2 regions of the Desulfitobacterium chlororespirans DSM 11544 genome follow, and region 2 is predicted to be linked to the other one. Evidence: riboswitches for the same ligand, from Rfam matches in the RefSeq annotation. Region 2 holds a riboswitch; the other holds the start of a gene.
What was found. A riboswitch is a leader RNA that binds a small molecule or an ion and turns the genes downstream of it on or off. The one in region 2 is predicted to bind lysine.
Positions count from the first base shown of each region.

Region 1 (11,649 bases), on a different contig from region 2:
AATATAGTTCAAGACCCAAAGGTATGGTTCAAGACCAGTACTATTCACTTCTCCGCCTTGACATATAAAAATATTCCTGGGCGTTAGAAGTGAAAGCCGAATCGAGTTCCTTGACCGGGTTGGCTGTCCACAATGATCTGAATCCTGTGCCGATGGGCGATTTGTTTGGCAATAGCCAATCCCAGGCCGGTTCCCGTTTTGTTTTCCACAGCGGAGGATTTATAAAAGCGGTCAAAAATATGGGGTAAATTATCGGGGGGAATACCAGGGCCTTTGTCCTGGATGGTTACCGTATTATTGACAAAAGTGATCCATACGTTTTCCTCAGGTGGTGAGAACTTGATGGCGTTATCCAGGATAATCAAGAACATTTGCCGGAGGCGCACATAATCGCCCCGGATAGAACCAAGGGAAGCTTGCTGATCAATGTCCGCTTTTAACAGGATACCCTTGCCGTGGGCGATATTTTGGGCACTGCGGAGGACATCCCTGAGCAAATCCCCAAGACTGATGTTTTCCATTTCTATCTTAAAATCGGGATTTTGTAAACGGGTTAAATCCATAAGATCGTTGACCAAGTGCTGTAAAAAGATGCTTTCCTTGAGCATCTGCCGATGGTAGGCCTTGATCTGATCCGGCTCGGTAATGACTTCGTCACAGAGGGCTTCCAAAGAACCCCGAATGACGGTTACAGGGGTCCGGAGCTCGTGGGAGATCTTGGCGATGAAATCGCGGCGCTGTTGTTCCAAACGGTCACTTTCATGACTGGCTGACTCCAGGCGCTCACTGAGAATATCAATGGCTGAAGCCAGTTCCCCGATTTCATCTTCTTGCTGAACTCCGGTTTTGGCCAGATAATCTCCCTTAGCCAGTTGCAGGGTGGAGTTTTTCATGCGGTTCAAAGGCTTGGTAAAAGTATATGCCAGGACAATGGAAAGGAGAAGAGATAAGAGGAGAGCAACGATGATACTCATGGCCAGAATCCCTGCTCCTTGCTGCAGCGCTTCCTTGGTTCCCTGGATAGGAGAATGAAGAAGCAAGGCACCGGCCACTTTATCGCCGGCTTTGATGGGGGCTCCCACAGTCAAGGTCGGGGTATTGAGAAGGGAGCTGAAGCCTTCGCTAAAGGTGGTATTGCCCTGAAACACTTCTTTGACGACCTGGTCGGCGTCCGCCGGTAAATCGGCATAGTTGATCTGCCGGTTGGTCATATGGCCAATGGTCATCAGCTGAAGGGTTTCATCCACGATCCAGACATCGGCCATAGCGATCTCGTCAAGGAATTGGAGATAAGAGCTGTATCCGCCCATACCTTGCATCATGCCGCCCATTCCACCCATCCCCATACCGTGCATCATGCCCCCCATACGGTTCGCGCTGTTCATGCCGTTTGTTCCGGCTTCGCTGCTTTGGGTAGCGGTGGCGGTACTGGCGTTGCTGATTAAGGTTGAGAGTGTTCCCGCAATAGAGGTTGCCCGTTTTTCCATGTCAACCTTGTGCAGCTGAACCGTCTGATTCTTGAACAGGGTCATAAATACACTGCCGATAATAAGGGAGAACAAGAGCAGGCTCAGGGAAAAATACAGGGTGAGTTTAAGGGCGATTTTATTCTTCATTGGTTTTCTCCCCGAATTTATAGCCTACACCCCAAATGGTTTTAATCTCCCATTGTTCATGGGGGAAGGAATCCAGCTTGGAACGCAAACGTTTAATATGAGAATCCACGGTACGGATATCGCCAAAGTAATCATAGCCCCAAACGCTGTTGAGCAGATTATCCCGGGAGAACACTTTGTTGTGATTGGTTGCCAGAGTCCAGAGGATTTCGATTTCTTTCTTGGTTAAGGAGACAGGGCATTGGTCAATGGTCACCAGATAGTCATCCAGATTGATCATCAGATTAGCAAAAGACAGGATTTGTTTTTTCTCCTCGTCGTTTTGACTGATTCTGCGCAGAATGGCTCGGATTCTCGCCATCACCTCACCGGGGGAAAAGGGTTTGACGATATAATCGTCGGCCCCGATATCCAGCCCCATGATCCTTTCAAAATCCTCGCCCCGAGCGGTGATCATAATGATTGGGACATTTGAAGTTTTACGAATTTCCCGGCAAACTTCAAAACCATCTACTTTGGGCATCATCACATCCAATAAGACGAGATCGGGTTGAAGCTGCTGAAAAAGTTCCAGAGCTTCACAGCCATCCCCAGCTAGATGGGGATGATAGCCTTCTTTTTTCGCATATTCTTCTAAGATCGATGTAATTTGTTTATTATCATCGGCAATCAATAGAGTTAGCATAACACTCTCTCCCTAGTACTCTTTAGCCCATTTTACCATAGTATTGCAAAAACTCGTGTGACAAAAATACAATGGTTTTAACTTAGAAAAGACATAGTTCTGTCAAACTTTTGGATTACTCTATATACAGCAAAAGACTAGGAGGTATGATTATGAAAAAGTTCAAAAAAGCAATCATGATTGGAGTCATCGTGCTCGGTGTAGGGGCATCTTCCTCAACGGTCCTGGCGGCCTCTGCCTATAACAACCCTGTAGAGGCTTTAGCCGGAATCACCGGAAAAACAGTGGAAAGTGTACTGACTGAACAATATGAAACAGGCAAAAGCTTGGGAGTCATGGCCAATGAGTCCGGAAAACTGGATGAATTCCAAAAAGAGCTTCTGGAAATGAGAAAGGATGCTTTGGCGCAAAGAGTTGAATTGGGGAATTTGACGCAGCAGCAAGCCGATCAGATGATCACAGCCATGGAAGAGAATCAGGCTTATTGCTATGGGGATGGTTATGGTCGCGGATGGGGAATGATGGGAGCCGGTAATGGCGGTATGTTTGGCCGTGGTGGCCAGGGCGGCTGCGGCGGTGGCTATAATCAAGCCCGCTAGTCATTTTGGGAAGGCACATTATACAGGCAGGCTGTAAGGGCATAGATCCTTACAGCCTGTTTTAATTTTTATGTAAGCATTTGTCAATCCCAGGAGCGGATCAAATATCTTCAATCTGCCAATCAATAGGTTCCTTACCCTGGGACACTAAAAAATTATTGGCTTTGGAGAAAGGCTTGCTGCCAAAAAATCCGGCATGGGCGGAAAGTGGGCTGGGATGAACAGATTTTATGATGAAATGCTGAGGGCTGATGATACTTTGTTTAGCCTGAGCATTTTTTCCCCAAAGGATAAACACGACAGGGTCCTGGCGCTGGCTCAGGGTCGCGATCACTTTATCTGTAAATTGATGCCAGCCGATCTGAGCATGGGAGTTGGCTTGACCGGCGCGAACCGTCAGAGAGGTGTTCAGGAGCAAAACACCCTGCTCCGCCCATTTTTTGAGGTAGCCATGGTTGGGGATCCGGCAGCCCAGGTCACTCTGCAATTCCTTAAAGATATTTTGCAAAGAAGGCGGAGCCGGTACACCGGGTTTGACAGAAAAGCTCAGGCCATGGGCTTGGTTTGGACCATGGTAGGGGTCTTGCCCAAGGATGACCACTTTGACATCTTTATAAGAAGTAAAATGCAGTGCGTTAAAAATATCATACATATCAGGATAGATGGTTCGTGTCCGGTATTCCTGTATTAAATGCTTTCTCAGTTGCTGATAATATTCCTGTTCAAATTCATCCTTTAATAATTCATGCCAATCATTTTTTAATATTTGCATCTTTATCACCCTTGTTTATTATACCATAGCCTAGGATACGATTGTTTTATGGTTTTTTGTTAAATTTGTTCGAAAAGCTAATTGAGTATAGTCTGAAAATAGTGTATAAATAACTAAGAGGAGGCATGCGGATGGGAAATATTAGCACTCATAACTTAATGAAAAAGCTCGTTATCATCCTGATTGCCTTGATAATGTTATTTATTGGGCAAAAACCATTATTGATTCAAGCACAATCGAACCAGCGGGTCTTATTCATTAGTTCCTACTCGGAAAGCTTTGCAACCGTACCGGAGCAAATCGCTGGGATTCACCAGGCTTTGGATCCGCATAATATTCTGTTGGATATCGAATACATGGATACGAAACGGTTTGATACTCAGGAAAATATCCATAATTTCTTTACTTCTCTGCGCTACAAACTGGATAACCTTCAACCTTATGATGCTATCATTGTAGGGGATGATCGAGCTCTTGATTTTGCTATGGCCTATCAGAAGGAGCTTTTTGACGAGCTCCCTATTGTTTTTTTAGGGATTAATGATGTGAACCGGGCGGAAGAGGCAGCCCGCAATCCTTACATGACCGGCATAGTGGAAAGTGTCCCCATTAAGGAGAACATAGAGCTGGCTCTGAAATTCAATTCCGATGTCAAGCGGGTTGTAGGTCTGGTGGAAGGCAGCATCACCGGTAGGGGAGAGAAGGATCAATTTTATGGAGCGGTAGGGTTTTATCCCAGCCTGCGTTTTGAAGATATCAGTATTTCCGACCATACCACTGAGGAAATGGCCTGTATCCTGCAGGAGATCCAGGATGATACCATTATCTTATTTTTAGGCAGTATGTATAAAGACCAGGCAGGGCTTGATCTTTCCATTGATGAAGCGGCAGCTTTTATCAGTGCCAATACCCAGGTTCCGGTGTATCGGGCGACCAGCGGCGGAGTGGGTCAAGGATTTTTGGGAGGAGTTCAGGTATCCTACCGGGAGACCGGAAAGAGAGCCGGAGAAATGGTTTTTCAGCTGCTGCAGGGAACCCCTGTCCAGGACCTGCCGATGATGAACGAGAGTCCTTATTATACGATCTTTGATTATCAAATGGTCCAGCATTTTGATATTCCGGAAAGTCTGCTGCCTCATGATGCCTTTTTGCTCAATAAAAAGAGCAGCTATTTTGAACAGAACATGAAGCTGCTCTTGGGTGTATTTGCAGCTTTGTTTATTATGTTAATCATCAGCACATTGATGGGTATGGATAGTCTTAAGCATCGTACCATGCAGCGGAAATTAAGGGAGAGCAATGAAGAACTCTCAGCCACTTATGAAGAATTGGCAGCTACTGAAGAAGAACTTCGCCATCAATACCGGCTTATTGAAGAGAACGTCCGGAGAATTGAGCTTCTCAATCAAAAATACGAGCATGCTATTAACAGTACCAATAGCGTCGTCTGGGAGCTTAATTTGAGCAATCGGAGCATCTATTTCTCCCGGAACTTTGAAAACTGGCTTTCCCGCCCTTTTCCGTGGCATGAGCCGGTTGATCAGCTTATGGATAAATACCTTAATGAAAAGATTGTCCAATTGCTTAATGAAGAAATTGCCGCTTATTTGAACGGGGAAAAGGGTGAGATCAAGGTTGAGTTTCCGGTGAAGTCCAGTGCCAAGCCATCCCGGTGGATCAAAGCACAGGGGAAAGCCATCCGGGGAAGCAGCGAAGAAGAGATCTTTCTTTACGGAATTATGACGGATGTGACGGACCAGAAGCTGCAACAGGAGTATATAGATCACCTTGCTCACTATGATTATTTAACCAATCTGCCTAACCGCATCTCCTTTATGGAAAAACTTCAGGAAGAGATTGAAAAAGGGCTGCCTTTATATATTCTGTTGATGGATATTGATAATTTCAAGGAAATCAATGATACTCTGGGCCATGTTTGGGGAGATAAGGTCTTGAAAGCAGTGGCTCAAAAGCTGTTGGATCATGCCTGCCCCAATATGTTCATCTCCCGGTTCGGCGGCGATGAATTTCTTATCCTGATGACGGATCGGGATAGCTGTGATATAGAGGAATGTATCAAACAGATTCGGATCATGTTCTCCCAGCCCATTCAGATTGAACGCAATGAGTTTACCCTTAAGTTCAGCATGGGGATCACCCGTTATCCCGAGGACAGCACAGATATCGATCAATTGATTATGAATGCGGATACGGCTTTATATCAAGTCAAGCGCAGCGGTAAAAACCATCACCTTCACTACAATAAAGAGATGCAGCAGGAACTCCGCAATAAGGCGGTTACGGAAGGAATTATTCGGAAAGCGGTACAGGAAGACGGATTCTATCTGGTTTATCAGCCTCAAGTCAACGTGAAAACAGGCGAAATAGAAAGCTTTGAGGCTTTGGTGCGCCTGAAGCATCATTCTATTTCTCCTGATGTGTTTATTCGTATCGCTGAGGAATCGGATCTAATCTATCAAATTGGCAGAGTTGTGACCAAGGAGGCCATTCGTCAGGCAGCAGCCTGGCGGGACAAAGGATATCCCCGTAAATCCATTTCCATCAATTTTTCCAGCAAGCAGATCCGGGACAGGGATTATTTGCAATTCCTCGTGGATACTCTGGCGGAGTATGAGATGGATCCTCAGTGTTTAGAAATTGAAATTACGGAGAGTATTTTAATGGAGGAAACTGATCTTACCCTGGAGCTGCTGGAGAAGATCAAGGAATTAGGCATAAAAATAGCCTTGGACGACTTTGGCACAGGGTTCTCCTCACTTAACTACCTGACCTATATACCGGTGGATAAAGTGAAATTGGATAAGTCTCTCTGTGATAAGTTTTTAAGCCCTGACAATATCAAGGTCATTGAGAGTATCATTTCTCTGGCTCACAGCCTTAACCTGGTGATCACTGCCGAAGGGATTGAAGAGCAATGGCAGTATGAGCAATTAAAGCTAAGCGGCTGCAACAGCATCCAAGGATATTTGTTCAGCAAACCATTAGTAGCGGAAGAAGCAGAAAAAATTTATGAGAAAAACTTTCTGGATTCGCTTTAAGCGATAATTCCGCATACTCACGCCTTTTCCGGCTATACTAGCGAAAAGGAGTGTGACCTGCATGAATGGAAATGCCGAGCTGTTAAATTTCGTCTATCAGAACTCCCAGATGGGTGTGGCAACCCTTAATCAGTTGATTGAAATCGTAGAAGATGGTGAGTTTAAGAACCATCTGAAATCTCAATATAAGGAATATCAGGAAATCCATAAGGCAGCCGAAGCTATGCTGAATGAAAAGGGCTTTGATGAAAAGGGTATCGGTACTTTGGAGAAAATACGTACCTACCTGATGATTAGCTTTGAGACCCTAACGGATAAAAGCCCCTCTCATATCGCAGAAATGCTGATGATCGGCAGTACTATGGGAGTAATCAATGCCGTGAGGAATATCAGAAGTTATCAGAACGCTGAAGAACATATCCTCAAGCTTATGGAGCGGCTCTTGCGTTTTGAAGAGAATAATGTGCAGGAATTGAAAGCCTATCTGTAGGTCCGCAATAAGATCGGATGAGCCCCAGAGTCCTTTGCGTTGATGCAAAGGGTTCTGGGGCCTGCAAGAAAGTTGTGAGTGGATTGATATTGAATCTTTGCAAGATATCCGGTTGTTGCCAAAGGTTATAGGAAACAATGTTTTAAGCATAATAAACAATTCGGGGCCCATCTTTTTAGGATCGGAATATATCGACGTCAATCATGGATAACTAATTAAAGGAAGATAGTAGTAATGCCTTCCCGGATCCATTGTTCAATCTGGGTCACTTTCAACACTCTCAATAATTTCCTTTTGTTACTTCGGAGATAGTCTGATTACAGAAAAAACAGAGCGCATGTTCCCGTACGAGAATAATATGGATTTATATTTATGGAGGTTGAGTTTATGGATGATTTCACAAGAGAGGATAGGGAAGAAGCACTCCGAGCCATAGCTTCAATGATTAGCAGGACTGAGAAAGCAAAAGAGAAATTTGTGCAAGGTACTTCTCAGCATACGTTACAAATGAATAGGCTTAAAGCGCTTCAGATAGCTTCATCACTGATAGCTAAAGAATTAACGGAGAGTAACGCTGTGGATTGTTATAGCGGAGAAGATTTGAAAAACGCGCTTGCACCAATCACTTCTCTGATTAGCAAATCTGAGAAAGCACGGACAAAATTAGCTCAAGGCACTTGGCAGTATACGATGCTCACCAATAATCTCAAAGCACTCCATATAGCTTTGCCATTGTTAACGAAGGCATTGAGCGAGGTATTATAAGCATAATGGGAAACAGTCAAATTCCAATTTACTTAGCAATGGTGAGGTTGGTCTATGAAAGATGTCACAGCTGCAATCATCATTAAAGGTGAAGAAGTCCTGATTGCCCGCAGAGCTCCCGGTGAAAAGCATGCAGGAAGCTGGGAATTCCCCGGCGGCAAAGTGGAAGCGGGGGAGACCCCTGAAGCCTGTTTAAAACGTGAGCTTGCGGAAGAGTTCGGCATAGAGGTTAAAGTTCAGGGGTTTGTCAAGTCAAGCCTTTATGAGTACCCCCAAGGCTCAATCCGGTTATTGGCTTACCGGGTCAAGATCCTCCATGGGGAAATTGAACTGCGGGCCCATGATCGATACGAATGGGTCGGTGTGAAGCAATTGCCGAATTATGAGCTGCTGCCGGCCGATGTACCTATAGCGGACTATTTACGGGAATACCTGAGCTGAACAATAACTTGAGAGAATCCTGCAAGAGTTTGATGGATTGCGCCAATGATAGTTACGAAGTGAGAGCCTGCCTGCTTTAATGAATATGCCCGTGATGCATATCCGGAGTGTGATGAGGATCCTTATGGGAGTGGCGATGATCATGGCCAGGACATAAGGGAAATCTTTCTGGGTGATGGGCCTCCTTAATCTCCGTTCCTTGCTGATGGTTAAATAAGGATCACCTGTTCAGTATAATCTAATTATAGGCGGGGTGGCTGAGACTTTTCAATCCTTGAGGGGCGGATAAAAGCATAGATAAGCAAAAAAGCACGAGTCACCCCTGGTGGGCGGCCCGTGCTTATCGGTAAAGCCAGATCCGGTTTAGTATTTAATAAATTTATCACCGGGAACATTACAGATGGAACATTTTTCGGGGATGTATTTTTCGATGTTGCCGCAGACGGGACAGAGATAATAGAATACCTCTTCCGTTGAGTCTAAATTCTCCAAAGCCTCTTTATAGAGCTTGGCATGGACTTCTTCCGCTTTCATAGCAAAAGTAAAGGTGGTTATAGCAGCTTTATTGCCTTCTTCTTCAGCAACTTTAATAAAATCAGGGTACATGCTTTCAAACTCATAGGTTTCACCGGCAATGCCATCTTTCAGATTATCCACGGTGGAACCTACTTTACCGGCGAGCTCCAACTCTCTGTGGGCATGCAGAGTCTCAGCATCGGCAGCTGCCTGAAAGAGTTTGGCGGCGTTGAATTTACCCTCTTTTTCGGCCTTTTTGGCGTAAGCCAGGTACTTCCGATTGGCTTGTGATTCACCGGCAAAGGCATCCATAAGATGCTTTAATGTTTTTTGTTCGCTCATTGTTGATCCTCCAATTCTTAATATAATTTAGAGAGTGCTTGATTTTCTCTAGTATAAACTAGATTCTACAATTTCATTAAATTTCCTCTAAAGAAATAGTTGATGAGTACATAATACAAAATCGGTTCGGGTTGACAAGCTGTCTTATGTTATTGTAGACTGAAGATAAATTCATAGTGAACCTCACTTTTCAGGTGAGGTAGAGGTGCGGTATTTAACAGTCCTTTTTGGAGCATGAGCAGCGAGGAAAACAAGGAGAAGGAAATATCGCCGAAGCTTTTAATACGCTCAGTATTAGGGGCTGGGTCTGCAGTGAACAACTGCAGAACTGTCTCAATAGACGTCCCGGTTTATTGAGTTGTGCTATCTCGGCGGGGGAAAAGAGGGGTTTAGGAGCAATATGACTTTTGCGGCCTGAGTACCAACTCAGGTCTCATTTATTTTTCACAATTTTTAAATATTATGAAAAAGGTAAAGAGAAGAAGGAGAGGTTCCAATGAAAAGAAAATTATCAATAGTGATGGCAGGGTTGATTTCTGTCATGCTGCTGGCCACGGGCTGCGGTTCAAGCGGTCAGGGAAATGCTCAAACACCGGCCGCAGGAAATGAAGGAGGCACGTTTAAAGTCGGCTTAGAGGCAGGCTATGCTCCTTTTAACTGGACGCAAATGAGTGACTCCAACGGTGGAGTCAAAATTGATGGCGGTGCTGAATATGCCGGTGGCTATGATGTGGAAATTGCCAAAAAAATTGCCGCAGGCTTAGGCAAAGAACTGGTCATTGTTAAAACTGAATGGGATGGTCTTGTTCCTTCTCTGACTTCCGGGAAAATCGATGCGATTATCGCCGGTATGTCCCCGACTGCAGAACGGAAAGAAACCATTGATTTCTCCGATATTTATTACCAATCCGATCTGGTGATCGTGGTCAAGAGCGGCAGCAAATATGAAAACGCCACCTCTCTTAAAGACTTTAATGGGGCTAAAATTACGGCTCAGTTAAACACCTTCCACTATGGTGTTATTGACCAAATCGAAGGGGTTGCCAAACAAACCGCTATGGATAATTTCCCGGCCATGCGGGTCGCTATACAATCAGGCATGATCGACGGCTATGTTTCCGAACGTCCGGAAGGGGTCAGCGCCCAAGCAGCCAACAGCGATTTTAAAATGGTTGAACTCACCGATGGATTCCAAACCGATCCTGATGATACGGCCATTGCCGTAGGGGTAAAAAAGGGCAGCGAACTTACCGCTAAAATCAATGAGATCTTAAAAGGGATTCCTGAAGCAGAGCGTATCCAAATTATGGATAATGCAATTAAGAACCAACCAGCAGCTAACTAAGACGCTTTAAAGGACATTTTGCTCCGCAGGGAATAATGTTTTATAAAACCGGCTACATTCAATGCAGTCGGTTTTGTCCTGTTTTTTGAAAATGCCCCAGCAATTATGGAGTTAGTGATATTTTGTAAGGAGGAGAATGATGAGCTTAGATTGGATCATACGCATTTTGACCGAAAACTGGCCCATGTTTCTGCGCGGAGCAGGGTTCACCCTTTTAATTTCCATCATCGGTACCATCATTGGCTCTCTCATCGGACTTATTATCGGTGTTATACGCACTATCCCTATGCCGGAGCGGAGAATGAAACGCATCTTGCTGAAAGTAGTCAATGCTCTTTTGGCAAGCTATATCGAGTTTTTCCGGGGAACCCCCATGATCGTTCAAGCCATGGTTATTTATTATGGCTCGGCCTTAGCTTTTAATATCCATATGAATCATATCTTTGCGGGAATTTTTATTGTTTCCATCAATACAGGGGCCTATATGGCCGAGATCGTCCGCGGCGGCATTATATCTATTGATAAAGGACAGTTTGAAGCGGCTCATGCGATTGGGATGAATCATATCCAGACCATGACCAATGTGGCATTGCCCCAGGTTATCCGCAATATTCTTCCTGCCACAGGGAATGAATTTGTGATCAATATTAAAGACACCTCTGTACTCAATGTGATCTCCGTTACGGAACTGTATTTCCAAACCAAGTCCATCGCCGGGAACAACTTCCGTTACTTCGAGGCCTTCTTTGTAGCCTGTATCCTTTACTTCATTATGACCTTTACGGTAACGCGCATCCTTCGTTATATTGAAAAAAGGATGGATGGACCGGAAAGCTATACTATGAATCAAATGCAGGTGCAAACTGCTGAGGGTATGCTGCGCAGGACCAAGACCTGATGGACAAGATCCGATTGAGGAAGGAGGAGATACACTTGGCAAAAGTCATTGAGGTTCAACATTTAAGCAAATCTTTTGGCTCTAATGAAGTTTTGAAGGATATCGATTTTTCAGTGCGCAA
Region 1 is NZ_FRDN01000008.1:189,752-201,400, forward strand. Features, by position in the region: gene BUA14_RS13560 (HAMP domain-containing sensor histidine kinase) at 84-1,616, opposite strand; gene BUA14_RS13565 (response regulator transcription factor) at 1,606-2,301, opposite strand; gene BUA14_RS13570 (DUF2680 domain-containing protein) at 2,448-2,900, shown strand; gene BUA14_RS13575 (uracil-DNA glycosylase) at 3,001-3,672, opposite strand; gene BUA14_RS13580 (ABC transporter substrate binding protein) at 3,798-6,731, shown strand; gene BUA14_RS13585 (hypothetical protein) at 6,793-7,221, shown strand; gene BUA14_RS13590 (hypothetical protein) at 7,609-7,986, shown strand; gene mutT (8-oxo-dGTP diphosphatase MutT) at 8,041-8,427, shown strand; gene BUA14_RS13600 (rubrerythrin family protein) at 8,791-9,285, opposite strand; lysine riboswitch at 9,478-9,659, shown strand; gene BUA14_RS13605 (transporter substrate-binding domain-containing protein) at 9,782-10,630, shown strand; gene BUA14_RS13610 (amino acid ABC transporter permease) at 10,767-11,528, shown strand; gene BUA14_RS13615 (amino acid ABC transporter ATP-binding protein) at 11,564-11,649, shown strand, end outside.
Region 1: another riboswitch for lysine. It lies ahead of BUA14_RS13605 (transporter substrate-binding domain-containing protein); the one in region 2 lies ahead of lysA (diaminopimelate decarboxylase).

Region 2 (11,649 bases):
AGGTGCTGAGCTTTGATGAGTTTTTCCAGTGAGCCGGCTTCTCTGGCCATATTGATGACATCCAAATGATTATAATGGCCGTTGGGCTGAGACTCCTGAGTATAGATATTTTGCCCTAAAGCGGTACCCAGGATGCCGGCTTCAAGATCATGGGTAGCCATGGCATTGCCGGCCAGAATGGCATGAACATAGCCTTTTTCGATCAAGGCAGCCAGGGCCTTCCGGGAGTCGTAATCAAAAACCACGGCAGGTCCCAGCACCCAGACCACATGACCGTTGTCTTTTTCGTGACGCAGCAGATCATAAAGATGATTATAATCCTTTGAATAGGCCGTCTCCCGGGAACGGCCGGAGCGAAAGGCAAAAACATCCCTGTTGCTGTCCTTGGAAGCAAACCCTTCAGCATAGACATAAATGCCTTCACTGGCATCTTCCGTCCGCCCGATCACCACTTGCTGGCCTTTTTTCAGATTGCGGAATTCGAGGATTTGCATCGTACCGTCCTCCATGAGCACGGGAACGCCGTCCATGCGGCTTTGGGAAGCAAGGAGCCATTGGCCGTTGATTTTAAAGTATTCAGGATAAATAGACATGCCATGGAAATGGTCGGGGGCTACCCCATCCTGAAGGACTTCGACAAGGGTTGCATTGGGAGCGCTTGCAAAAGGCTCACCGTCAAAATCAGGCGGATTGAACTGAGGAATCCGGAAGCTCATAGAATCTCTCCTTTACCTTGGTAATTCAAAGTGACATAAGGTTAGTATTTACCTCTTGTCCGTCTTCATACAAGGAGAGGAGGGAGTTCAGGGCGTGAGGAGAAGATTTATGGTGATTCAGGCAGGATGAGCGATGGGCCCAACCTTTCCCTGGGTGACCTTGAGCAGGTCCTGAGACAGAGCAAGGATCTGCAAGCCCCGCGTCCCGGCACTGACGGCAATTTTTTCGTGCTGGAGCATATCTTCCTGAAAATAGACCGGGTATCTTTTTTTAGTCCCCAAAGGAGAGACCCCTCCCCGTATATAACCGGTCAGGGGCTGAACTTCCTTGAGAGGAACCACTTCCATTTTCTTATTGCCGCTCACTTGGGCGAGAGCCTTAAGATTCAGCTCATAATGGGCAGGGATGCAGGCGATGAGAATGCCTGTTTTATCTCCACGGGTAACCAGGGTTTTATAGATTAATTCAGGAGGCATGTTTACCTTTTGGGCGACGGTGGTGGCCGAAAGATCCGCTTCATCCACCTCATAGGGGATTAATTCATAGGCTATACCGGCTTGATCGAGGATGCGGGCAGCGTTGGTTTTTTGAGCCATAAGAATCACCTTTCCTTCTTAACTCACTATAGGAAATACAGACAATGCTGTCAAGATTCAGACAAGAAAAGGGAATACTCTTAAAACAGAGAATCATAAAGAGATTAAATTAGATTTAAGAGGGTGTTTGTGTGGAGATGTTATCATGGGAATTATGGCTTGCCATGAGCGGAATTACGTTCTTTGCCACCTTTATTCAGGTTTTGACAGGGTTTGGATTCGGGCTGGTGGCGGTACCCTTGCTCCTTTTTGTTTTGCCCAGCCAGCAAGCTCTTTTGGCGGGAATGATTTTATCCATGATGGGCTCCTCGGTGCAGGGGTTCCAAATGCGGCGCTTAGTCCGCCGGGATTTGGTCATCCGGCTTTTGCTCATAGGGATTCCCGGATTGGCTCTGGGTGTTGCCCTGAGCGGCTATATGAATGAACTGTACATTAAAGGGATGGTGGGGATTATCCTTATCGGCTATGTTGCCTATCAATGGGTGCAGCTCAAAAGCAGTGCCCTTGAGAAGAAAGTTCCTGAGGAAGGGGAGATCAACCCAGCCTCCAAGGGATTTGTCATGGTTGCTTTTTCTTCAGGTTTGCTCAACGGCCTGGCGGCCATTCCCGGTCCCCCCGTTGTCGCTTTGCTCATCAAGCACCTGACCAAGGACGTCTTCCAGGCAACCACCGTTACCTTTTTCTTTTTCCAATATGCTATGACCAGCGCTTTAAAAATCCTTGTGTTTCGGGAAAGCTTCACCCTGCCCTTTGGCATCACCCTCGTCAGCATGATTTTGGCGGTTGTCCTTGGCTATGTGGCCGGCCAGCCTCTGAGAAAGAAAATCAACGAAGCTCAATTCAAGAAACTGGTCTATGGCTTGCTTTTCATCATCGGCGTGACTTCCCTTGCTGAGCCGCTGAAGGGACTGTTTTTTTGACATGATTTTGGTCGATTCCGGGTACTCTAAAGACAGAATAGCAGGACCATGATTTGGTCAGGACAAAAGGAGGAATCCCAGATGAACGACCAGAAGAACACCGGCAAAGAGCTGAAACGCCAATTATGGGAGCCGGCAGGTGTGATCAGCCAGACCCAAGAGTCCGGCTCACAGGCTATGGATTACGGTGAGCAGCCCAAAGACAGCATAAAAAGCGGCCAGCTTGCTTTAGAGGTGGAGGATGTTTTTCATAATCGGGGGGTTATGGAAAATCTGCAGAATGGGAAAAAATAAAGCCAGAGGTAATGTATACAGAAGCAATGTATTGACAAGGATAACATCTTGTTCCATAATATAGAGATGATTCATAGAGTGAATGATAGAGGCGCAGTGCATTAAGAGTAATTATCCTGAGCGGGTCAGGCTAGGACGGATAAGGAAAGGAATCACTGCCGAAGCAAAGGCCCAGGACAAAGGGTCTCAGCTGGTCTTCCATTGAAAAAATGTAAGACTGTCACCGGGGTTCCGGTGGAGTGCTATCTCGTGAAGTTTGAGGCTTGATTTTGCCTTAAGAAACGGTTGCGAGGGGACTCGCAGCCGTTTTTTTGCAACCAAACTTTAAAATCTCTAGCGGTGGGTAGTCTATAGTATATAGGGGAGGATCAGAATATGGCAGTAAAAAACTTACCTTTTAATCAGGAGCAGTTGCAGAAGATCAGGGAGGACTATGGAACCCCTTTTCATATTTATGATGAGGAAGCCATTCGCAAAAACGCCCAAAGACTGCAGGCAGCATTTGCCTGGGCACCGGGGTTTAAAGAGTATTTTGCCGTCAAAGCTCTTCCTAATCCCTATATTCTGAAGGTCCTGAGGGAAGAGGGTTTCGGAGCCGACTGCAGTTCTTTGGCTGAACTGATCCTGGCGGAAAAAGCAGGGATCACCGAGGAGAACATTATGCTTACCTCCAACAATACCCCTGCTGAGGAATTTCAAAAAGCTAAGGATTTATGGGCGATCATCAATTTAGATGATATTACCCATATTGATTATCTGGAAAAGCATACCGGCTTGCCGGAGGTGCTCTCCTTCCGCTATAATCCCGGTTCGCTGCGGGCGGGGAATGCCATTATCGGCAGCCCTGAAGAATCCAAATATGGTTTGACCAAGGAACAGTTATTCCAGGCTTATGAGATCGTTCGCGACAGAGGGGTGAAACGTTTCGGGCTCCATACCATGATCATCTCCAATGAGCTGAACCCGGATTTCTTTATTGAGACAGCAGAGATGATGTTTGATCTGGCCATAGAGCTGAAAGAAAAACTGGGAATCCGCCTGGAATTTGTGAATTTTGGCGGCGGAATCGGCATCCCCTACCGTCCGGAACAAGAGCCGGTCAATCTGGAAACTATCGGAGAAGGTGTCCGCAAAGTTTACGAAGAGAAGATCGTTGCCAGCGGCTTAGATCCCCTGCGTATTTGCCTGGAATGCGGCCGCATGGTGACGGGACCTTATGGCTATTTGGTGACCCAAGTCCTTCATCGCAAGGATACTTATAAAAATTATATCGGTGTCGATGCCAGCATGTCCGATCTGATGCGCCCGGGAATCTACGGAGCCTACCACCATATCACCGTCATGGGTAAGGAAGACCTGCCTAAGGACCATATCTATGATGTGACCGGAAGCTTATGTGAGAATAACGATAAATTTGCTGTGGACCGGGAACTGCCCAGAATTGATATCGGCGATATCCTGGTGATTCATGATACCGGTGCTCACGGGCATGCCATGGGCTTCAACTACAATGGCAAGCTGCGTCATGCTGAGTTATTGCTGCAGGCCGATGGCAGTGTGAAGCTGATTCGCCGGGCGGAAACTCTGGAGGATTATTTTGCCACCTTGGATTTCAGTGAGCTATAGTTCTTAACAGGGAAGGCGGGTCCTTCTCTTCTTTAAAAAACTAAAAGGGCCGTTGTAGAACGAACTGAATGTTCGTGAGCAGCGGCTCTTTTTCTTGCACTAAAAATAAATCTATCCGGCGACTTAAACATTACTTGGTTAAGGATTTGTCTTATTCTTGTTCGAATAAGTCCGCACAATCCGCGATACCTTGCTTTGACTAATTTTTAAAATGCTTGCAACTTTATAGGAGCTTCGCAAGTTTTCATATAACTCTAAAATGGTTTCTCTTTCTTTAACCTTGAAGGAATACTCATTCAATTCATCCCTTAACTCTTTGTTAAGTGCTGTCTTCATTAGAGCGGGAAGTTTTTTCTCAGTATCTTCAGGCATAGCAGCATGTTTGGGTAGCGGTAAATGCTTAGGGAGAATGCAACTTACTGAAACGGTAATCACCAAGCGTTCAACCAGATGTTCAATTTCGCGAACATTTCCAGGCCATGGATAATTTTGCAAAACGGCCAGGCATTCCTCGCTGAAATAATGGGATGTAGAATATTTAATGTCAAATTTATTTAGAAAATAGTGCAATAAAAGAACAATATCGTCACTTCGCTCTCGCACAGGAGGAATCTCAATTTCAATAACATTCAGCCGATAGTAAAGGTCTAATCTGAATCGGCCCTGTTCAATTAACTTCGGTAAATTACAGTTCGTCGCACTGATAATGCGAATGTCGACTTGCCTGGATTCCGTTCCTCCTATGGGTATAAAGGTATGATCCTGGACAAGTTGTAGAAGCTTTGCTTGAAGGGATAGAGGAATTTCTCCGATTTCATCCAAAAAGAGAGTTCCTTTATGAGCGAGCTCGATCAGTCCTGGCTTTCCTGAACGTTCAGCGCCTGTGAAAGCCCCTTTTGTATAGCCGAAAAGTTCAGACTCTAACAGTTGTTCCGGAATGGCTGCGCAATTTATGCAGATATAGGGTTCGTGCCTGCGGTTGCTCATAGTGTGAATTTGTTTAGCAAGCAGATTTTTTCCTGTTCCTGATTCCCCTAAGATTAAAATAGTGGTGTCAAAGGGAGCTACTCTTTGGGCAGTGTGCATAAATTCTCTCATTTTTTCGCTTTGGAAGACCAATCCATCCTGAGTCACAAGTTCTTTTTGACGTAATTGTTGAATCTGAGTTTTGTAGTACTCCTTTGTTTTTTCTAAATCCTGTCGCAATTGCTCTATTTCCGTAATATTGCGACTATTCATGACGATAAAATCGAGTTCATTTTTTTCATCAAATACCGGGATAGCGGTCACGAGCAGTTTCCTGCCGGATTTTGTTTCTTGTTCGAGGGTGACGGCTTTTTTTGTTTTAAAAACCAACGGGGCAATAGCCGGGGTATAGTACCCTTCACTGACTAAATAATGTACCGTTTTGCCAATGACGTCTGATGGCTTTAAGTCATAATTTTTCTGACAGGCTTCGTTAACATAGATCACAATACCATGCTTATTGACGACAAAAATTTCATCAAAAGAATTCTCAAGTATTTTTATCAGTTTGCTTTTGTCTAGATCAAAATCGCTGTGTACACTATGTTCGATGATAAGGCTTCTCCTCCTTTCCTTTGTGATTAAGTTCTCTTGACTTAATTTGAGTTTGAATGAATTGTTAAAATAAGTCAAGAAGTTATTATTACTGGCCAGTATACACAAAAGTTATGGCGAGAAATGGAAATGGGTGCTGTGGCCAGAGCAATCTGGACAAAAAGTGGCGAATATCCCCGACTTGGCCTGGCTAAGCAAAGAAGCGCAGCAAGTTCTTTTGGGGATTTTAAGGGCTGGCATGATTTTTGCTATATATGATCGATGGCGGAACATATTGAATTCCGGGAATATTTTGAAAGGGAGTTTTGAAAATGAGTGATTTTGCCCAATTGGCCCAACTTGTTTTCCAGGGAAATGCCGCTTCGGTGAAGGAGAAAACTCAGAGCATGCTCGATAATGGTGCCGACCCTTTTGCGATCATATCGGATGGCCTTTTAGCGGGTATGGATATTGTGTCTCCTAAATTCAAGGCGGGAGAAATGTATGTACCTGAAGTTATGATGTGTGCCCGCGCTTTAGGTGAAGGCATGAAGTTAGTAAAACCCTTGATCGCGGGGCAAGAGACGGCGGTTACGAAAACGATTGTGATCGGAACAGTAGCAGGTGACTTGCACGATATTGGGAAAAACCTGGTGGTCATGATTTTAGAAAGCGGCGGCTTCAATGTGGTCGATCTGGGGGTCGATGTATCACCCGCAAAATTTGTTGAAGCCATTCAAGAACACAACGCCCAGGTAGTAGGTTTATCTGCCCTACTGACAACGACTATGTTGAACATGAAGGGTACTATCGATCTGATTGCTGAAGCGGGACTTCGTGATCGGGTTAAGGTGATGATCGGCGGCGCGCCTGTTTCGCAAAATTTCGCCGATGAAATCGGAGCGGATGGGTACTGTGCAGATGCTATGGCCGCTAAAGATATGGCCAAAGGATTTTTGAATTAATAAAAGAGAGGAGGTATGGTGTGTTAATTGTTGGTGAATTAATCAATACCAGCCGCAAGGCGATTAACGAAGCAGTAGAAAAAAGAGATAAGGCCTATATCCAAAAAATTGCTAAAGAACAGGCAGAATCCGGTGCGAATTACATTGATGTTAACTGCGGCACGATGGTCTATAACGAAGTTGAGATAATGGAGTGGCTTGTTAATGCAATCCAGGAGGTTGTGGAAGCGCCCCTTTGTATTGACAGCCCTGACCCGAAAGTTCTGGAGGCGGGATTATCTCTTTGTAAGTTTGGACAGCCGATGATTAACTCGATTACAGATGAGAAGGAGCGGGTTGCAGCGGTACTCCCTCTTGCCCAGAAATACAAAGCCAAATTGGTCGCTTTGTGTATGGATGATACAGGTATGCCGGAAACAACCGAGGATCGGATGCGTGTGGTGGAAAGCCTCTATGGGAAGTTGAAGGAAAAAGGCATACCGGATCAGGATATGTATTTTGATCCTTTGGTAAAGCCGATCAGTACGGTGAATACCGCCGGGGAAGAAGTTCTGGGAACGATTAAAGCCATTAAAGCCCACTATCCCGATGTTCATTTTATGTGCGGTTTAAGCAATGTTTCTTTCGGTCTTCCTAATCGAAAAGTGCTTAATCGCCTGTTTGTAGTGCAAACCATGACCTTAGGTATGGATGGATATATCCTGAATCCAACGGACAAGGGAATGATGGGGACGATTGCAGCGGCTCAGGCTTTATTGGGACAGGATGATTATTGCATGAACTACCTGACGGCCCATCGCAATGGGCTGTATGAAGGCAGTTAAGCATAGCATCGAATGGAGGGAAGGAATGGCACTTAAATCAAAATTGGAAGTACTGTCTCAGGAAGATCTAGTGCGGGTCCATGAGGCCTCATTAAAGATCCTCAGAGAGACAGGAGTGGTTTTGCTTAATGAGGAAGCCTTAGATATTTTCCGAACCCACGGTGCCAAAATAGAAAACAAAACAGTATTCATTACCGAAGCAATGGTGGATAAGGCCTTAGAAACTGCACCTAAAAGCTTTAGAATGCAGGCCAGAAATGATCGTCATTCAGTTACAGTGGGCGAAGGGATGCTGGTGCAGCCTAATGTAGGGCCGGTTTATATCCAGGATTTGGATAATGGACGGCGTAAGGCGACTTTGGCGGATTACGCTAATATTCAAAAACTATGTCAGGCCAGCCCCGTGGTTGATCTTGTCGGCTCAATTCCGGTTGATCCCAGCGATGTGGCGCCCAAAGACAAGTATCATGCCATGATGTATGAAATTTTGAAAAACACGGATAAACCGAATATCGGGTTTTGTGCGAACGCTCAAGAGGTTCGTGAGCAATTGGATCTGATCGAAATAGCAGTAGGCGGTAATCTTGCTGATAAGCACTACACCTCTGTGCTGGTCAATCCTCTCAGCCCTTTGGGGTATGGGACGGAGACCCTGGAAACGATGATCGAGTATGTGAAGCGGAATCAGGTTTTGCTTTTAGCACCCTGTATTATCGCGGGCGTGAGCGGCCCCATAACCCTTCTGGGCACGGCTGTTCTGCAAAATGTAGAGATTCTCGCCGGTTTGGTATTGGCCCAGTTGATCAACCCCGGAGTGCCTGTCGTTTATTCCGTAGCCTCCACCACAGGCTATATGAAGGCGGCAACCTATGCAGCCGGTGCTCCTGAAGCCATGCTGATCAATACGGCCAGTTTACAGATGGGGCTGGACTATTACCATTTGCCCACCAGAACCATGGCGGGAATTACCCATGCCAAGGTATTGGATTACCAGGCGGGTTATGAAACCATGCAAAGCCTGATGCTGGGGATGTTCAGCGGGGCCCATATGACGGTGCAGAGCCTGGGTGTCTTAGACGCCATTATGGCCACATCTTACGAAAAATTTGTCCTTGATGAAGAGATTATCAGCCGGGTTAAGCGGGTCAAAGCTGGAATCGATACGTCGGATGAGGCTTTGGCAGTGGATATTATTCAAAGTGTCGGACATTCAGGAAATTACTTGGTGGAAATGAGTACATTTGAAAATTTCCGCTCCCTTTGGACCCCGACTTTGGCAGACTGGGAATCCTACCCGGATTGGGAAAATGCCGGGTCGGAAGATGTTGGCATCAGAGCGAATCGCAAATTTAAGGAAATTTTGCGGAATGCTCCTGAGACACTCCTCGATCCGGAAACGGATAAAATGCTTAAAGCTTATATTGAAAAAGTTAAACGCTAAATGTTTGGAAAAAGGCTCGGTTATTTAAGTTAATAATTTAAGGAGGTGGCCAGGTTGAGATCAGCGGTTCAGGCCGGTGTTTCCCGGATGGAAGGCTTTGGGCTTACCGGATTTTCCGATGAAGAGCTCTATGCAATCCATACGAGCACCCTTGAGGTTTTGGAGTATACGGGACTAAAAATCGAAAGCCAGGAAGCCTTGGAGATTTTCTCTAAAGGCGGCGCCAGAGTTGATTTTAAAACGAAGGTAGTCAAGATACCTCAATATTTAGTGGAGGAAGCACTAAGCTCAGCCCCCAGCGTACTTATGCTGGCAGGGAGAAATCCCAAAAATGATCTTGTTTTGGGAGGCAAACGGGTTGGTTTTATCAACTTTGGTGAAGGTGTTTCCATCATTGATCCCTACACGAAAGAGTATAGGAAGACCACCAAGCAGGATGTTGCCGATATCACCCGTTTCTGTGATGCCATGGATCAAATGGATGCGGTGCTGAGACCGGTGGCGCCACAGGATATTCATCCCAGTGTGGCGGTTGTGCATAATGCAGAAGTCATTTTTAACAACACTTCCAAACATGTGTTTATCGGTGTTGAAGGTGGACGCAATTTTAAGAAGGTTTTAAAAATGGCGGCGGCCATCGCCGGTGGCGAGGAGAAGCTGCGGGACCGTCCCCTTTTCTCCTGCAATATTTGTCCGACCAGTCCCCTGCAGATTGTTAGTCATGCTTCGGAAGTCATTATCGAGGGTGCACGGGCAGGTATTCCCGTCAATATGCTGTCCATGGGAATGTCAGGAGCGACATCTGCTATCACTTTAGCGGGAACCTTAGTGACTCATAATTGTGAGGTGCTGGGGGGTATCGTGCTCAGCCAGCTGACCAGCAAGGGGGCGCCTGTTCTCTATGGCAGCTCCACAACGATTATGGATATGAAAAATATGACTGCTCCGGTGGGTTCCCCTGAACTGGGCATGATCAATGCCGGAGTGGCGAAGCTGGCCCAATATTATAATTTGCCCAGCTGGGTTGCCGGTGGATAGGGGGACAGCAAAATTCCCGACGCACAGGCCAGTCATGAATTTACTCTGACCGGACTTTTAACCGCCTTAGCTGGCGCCAATCTGATTTATGGCGCCGGTATGCTGGAACTTGGCATCACCTTTGATTATGCTCAAATGTTAATGAATAATGAGATGGCCAGGATGATTAAAAAGGCGGTCAATGGGATCAGTGTTACGGATGAGACGCTCGCAGTGGATGTTATCAAGTCGGTAGGTACCGCTGGTAATTTCATTTGCGAAGATCATACATATACACATATGAAAACACAGTCTCAGAGCAAGTTAATAGACCGGTCCATGAGAGAGAATTGGCTTGCTGCCGGAGCCAAAGACTTCACGCAAAGAGCGTATGAGGGGGCTATCTCTATCCTGGAGAATTATAAGCCTGAGCCTCTGCCTGAGAAGGTAGCGGCTGCGCTGCGCTCTATCGTGGAGGAGACCGAGGATGAATATGGAGTTCCTAGATCATTAAAATAGTGATGGCTTAACAACGAGCCACTAAAGGAACAGGGCTTCTTTTAGTGGTTCGTTTATATGTCCGGGAACCGCCTATGTATTTATCGGCCGTATAAAGGCATTTATGGGCCGTATAAATACGAGTAATTTTACAATTGGTAGGGCATAGAATATACTTTGGCTATAGTGAAAACTATAACAAGAAGGTCGATTTTCTGAGGTATTAGCCTTTTTAAGATGGACTGTCATGAAGGAGGAAAACAAAATGAAAAGTTACGGAAAAGCAAAAAAGATTGCATTACTCGGTTTAGACGGCGCTGATCCTATGTTCATGAAGAAGTTGATTGCTGAGGGCAAATTGCCCAATTTTAAAAAGTTCATGGAATCGGGCGCCGTAGCCGAGGACCTCGGCATGCTGGGAGCTTTGCCCACGATTACCCCCCCTAACTGGGCTTCTTTGGCCACGGGAGCCTGGCCAAATACTCATGGCATTACCTGCTTCTGGAATCATACGGTGGGAAATCCCCTGGACATTCTGGACTTTGGCTGGAATTCAGAACTTTGCAAGGCGGAGTATATCTGGGATGCCTTCGACCGGGCGGGTAAAAAGAGTATTATTTTTAATTATCCGACCTCATGGCCTCCAACCAACAATAACGCCATTGTTGTGGATGGCACCAGTATGTTCTGCAACCTGAGAGGATATATCGACTACGAAAAATTCTTTGAATGCACTGAAGGTGATTTTCCCGTACAGGTAATACCTCATGAAGCTGACCTGAGCGGTACAGACTGCCGGGTCGAGGGTGAGGTTACGGAGCTGAAAGCCGAGATTAAGAATTTTGATGGCTTTGGCTATCAGCACCCCGGCTGCGTCACAGCAGAAGGGGGAAGTGAAGAGGAAGCTGATTCCGCAAAATGCGATCGGGTCATTGCACCGATCAAAGCGGCCCAGGGGTGGGCCAAGGAGACCGCTGGGGCGAAGGAAATCGTGCTCATCCTTAATGACGGCCAGATACGGCGTTATGGCTTAATCGTCGCCGATGATGGCAAGAACCACAACAGATTGCAGATATTTGTGAATAAGAAGGACGAAAAGCCCATCGGTGAAGTGGTGCTCAATGGGTGGAGTGATTGGATCTATGACAGCTACCATTACAAAGATGAAAATAAACCGGTTGCTTATAAAGT
Region 2 is NZ_FRDN01000006.1:214,850-226,498, reverse strand. Features, by position in the region: gene BUA14_RS09330 (putative NPN-dependent ornithine cyclodeaminase) at 1-716, opposite strand, end outside; gene ybaK (Cys-tRNA(Pro) deacylase) at 834-1,313, opposite strand; gene BUA14_RS09320 (sulfite exporter TauE/SafE family protein) at 1,445-2,233, shown strand; gene BUA14_RS09315 (hypothetical protein) at 2,315-2,527, shown strand; lysine riboswitch at 2,606-2,780, shown strand; gene lysA (diaminopimelate decarboxylase) at 2,903-4,153, shown strand; gene BUA14_RS09305 (sigma-54 interaction domain-containing protein) at 4,292-5,761, opposite strand; gene BUA14_RS09295 (corrinoid protein) at 6,046-6,678, shown strand; gene BUA14_RS09290 (methyltetrahydrofolate cobalamin methyltransferase) at 6,699-7,502, shown strand; gene BUA14_RS09285 (trimethylamine methyltransferase family protein) at 7,528-8,943, shown strand; partial or broken gene mttB ([trimethylamine--corrinoid protein] Co-methyltransferase) at 9,031-10,479, shown strand; gene BUA14_RS09275 (alkaline phosphatase family protein) at 10,724-11,649, shown strand, end outside.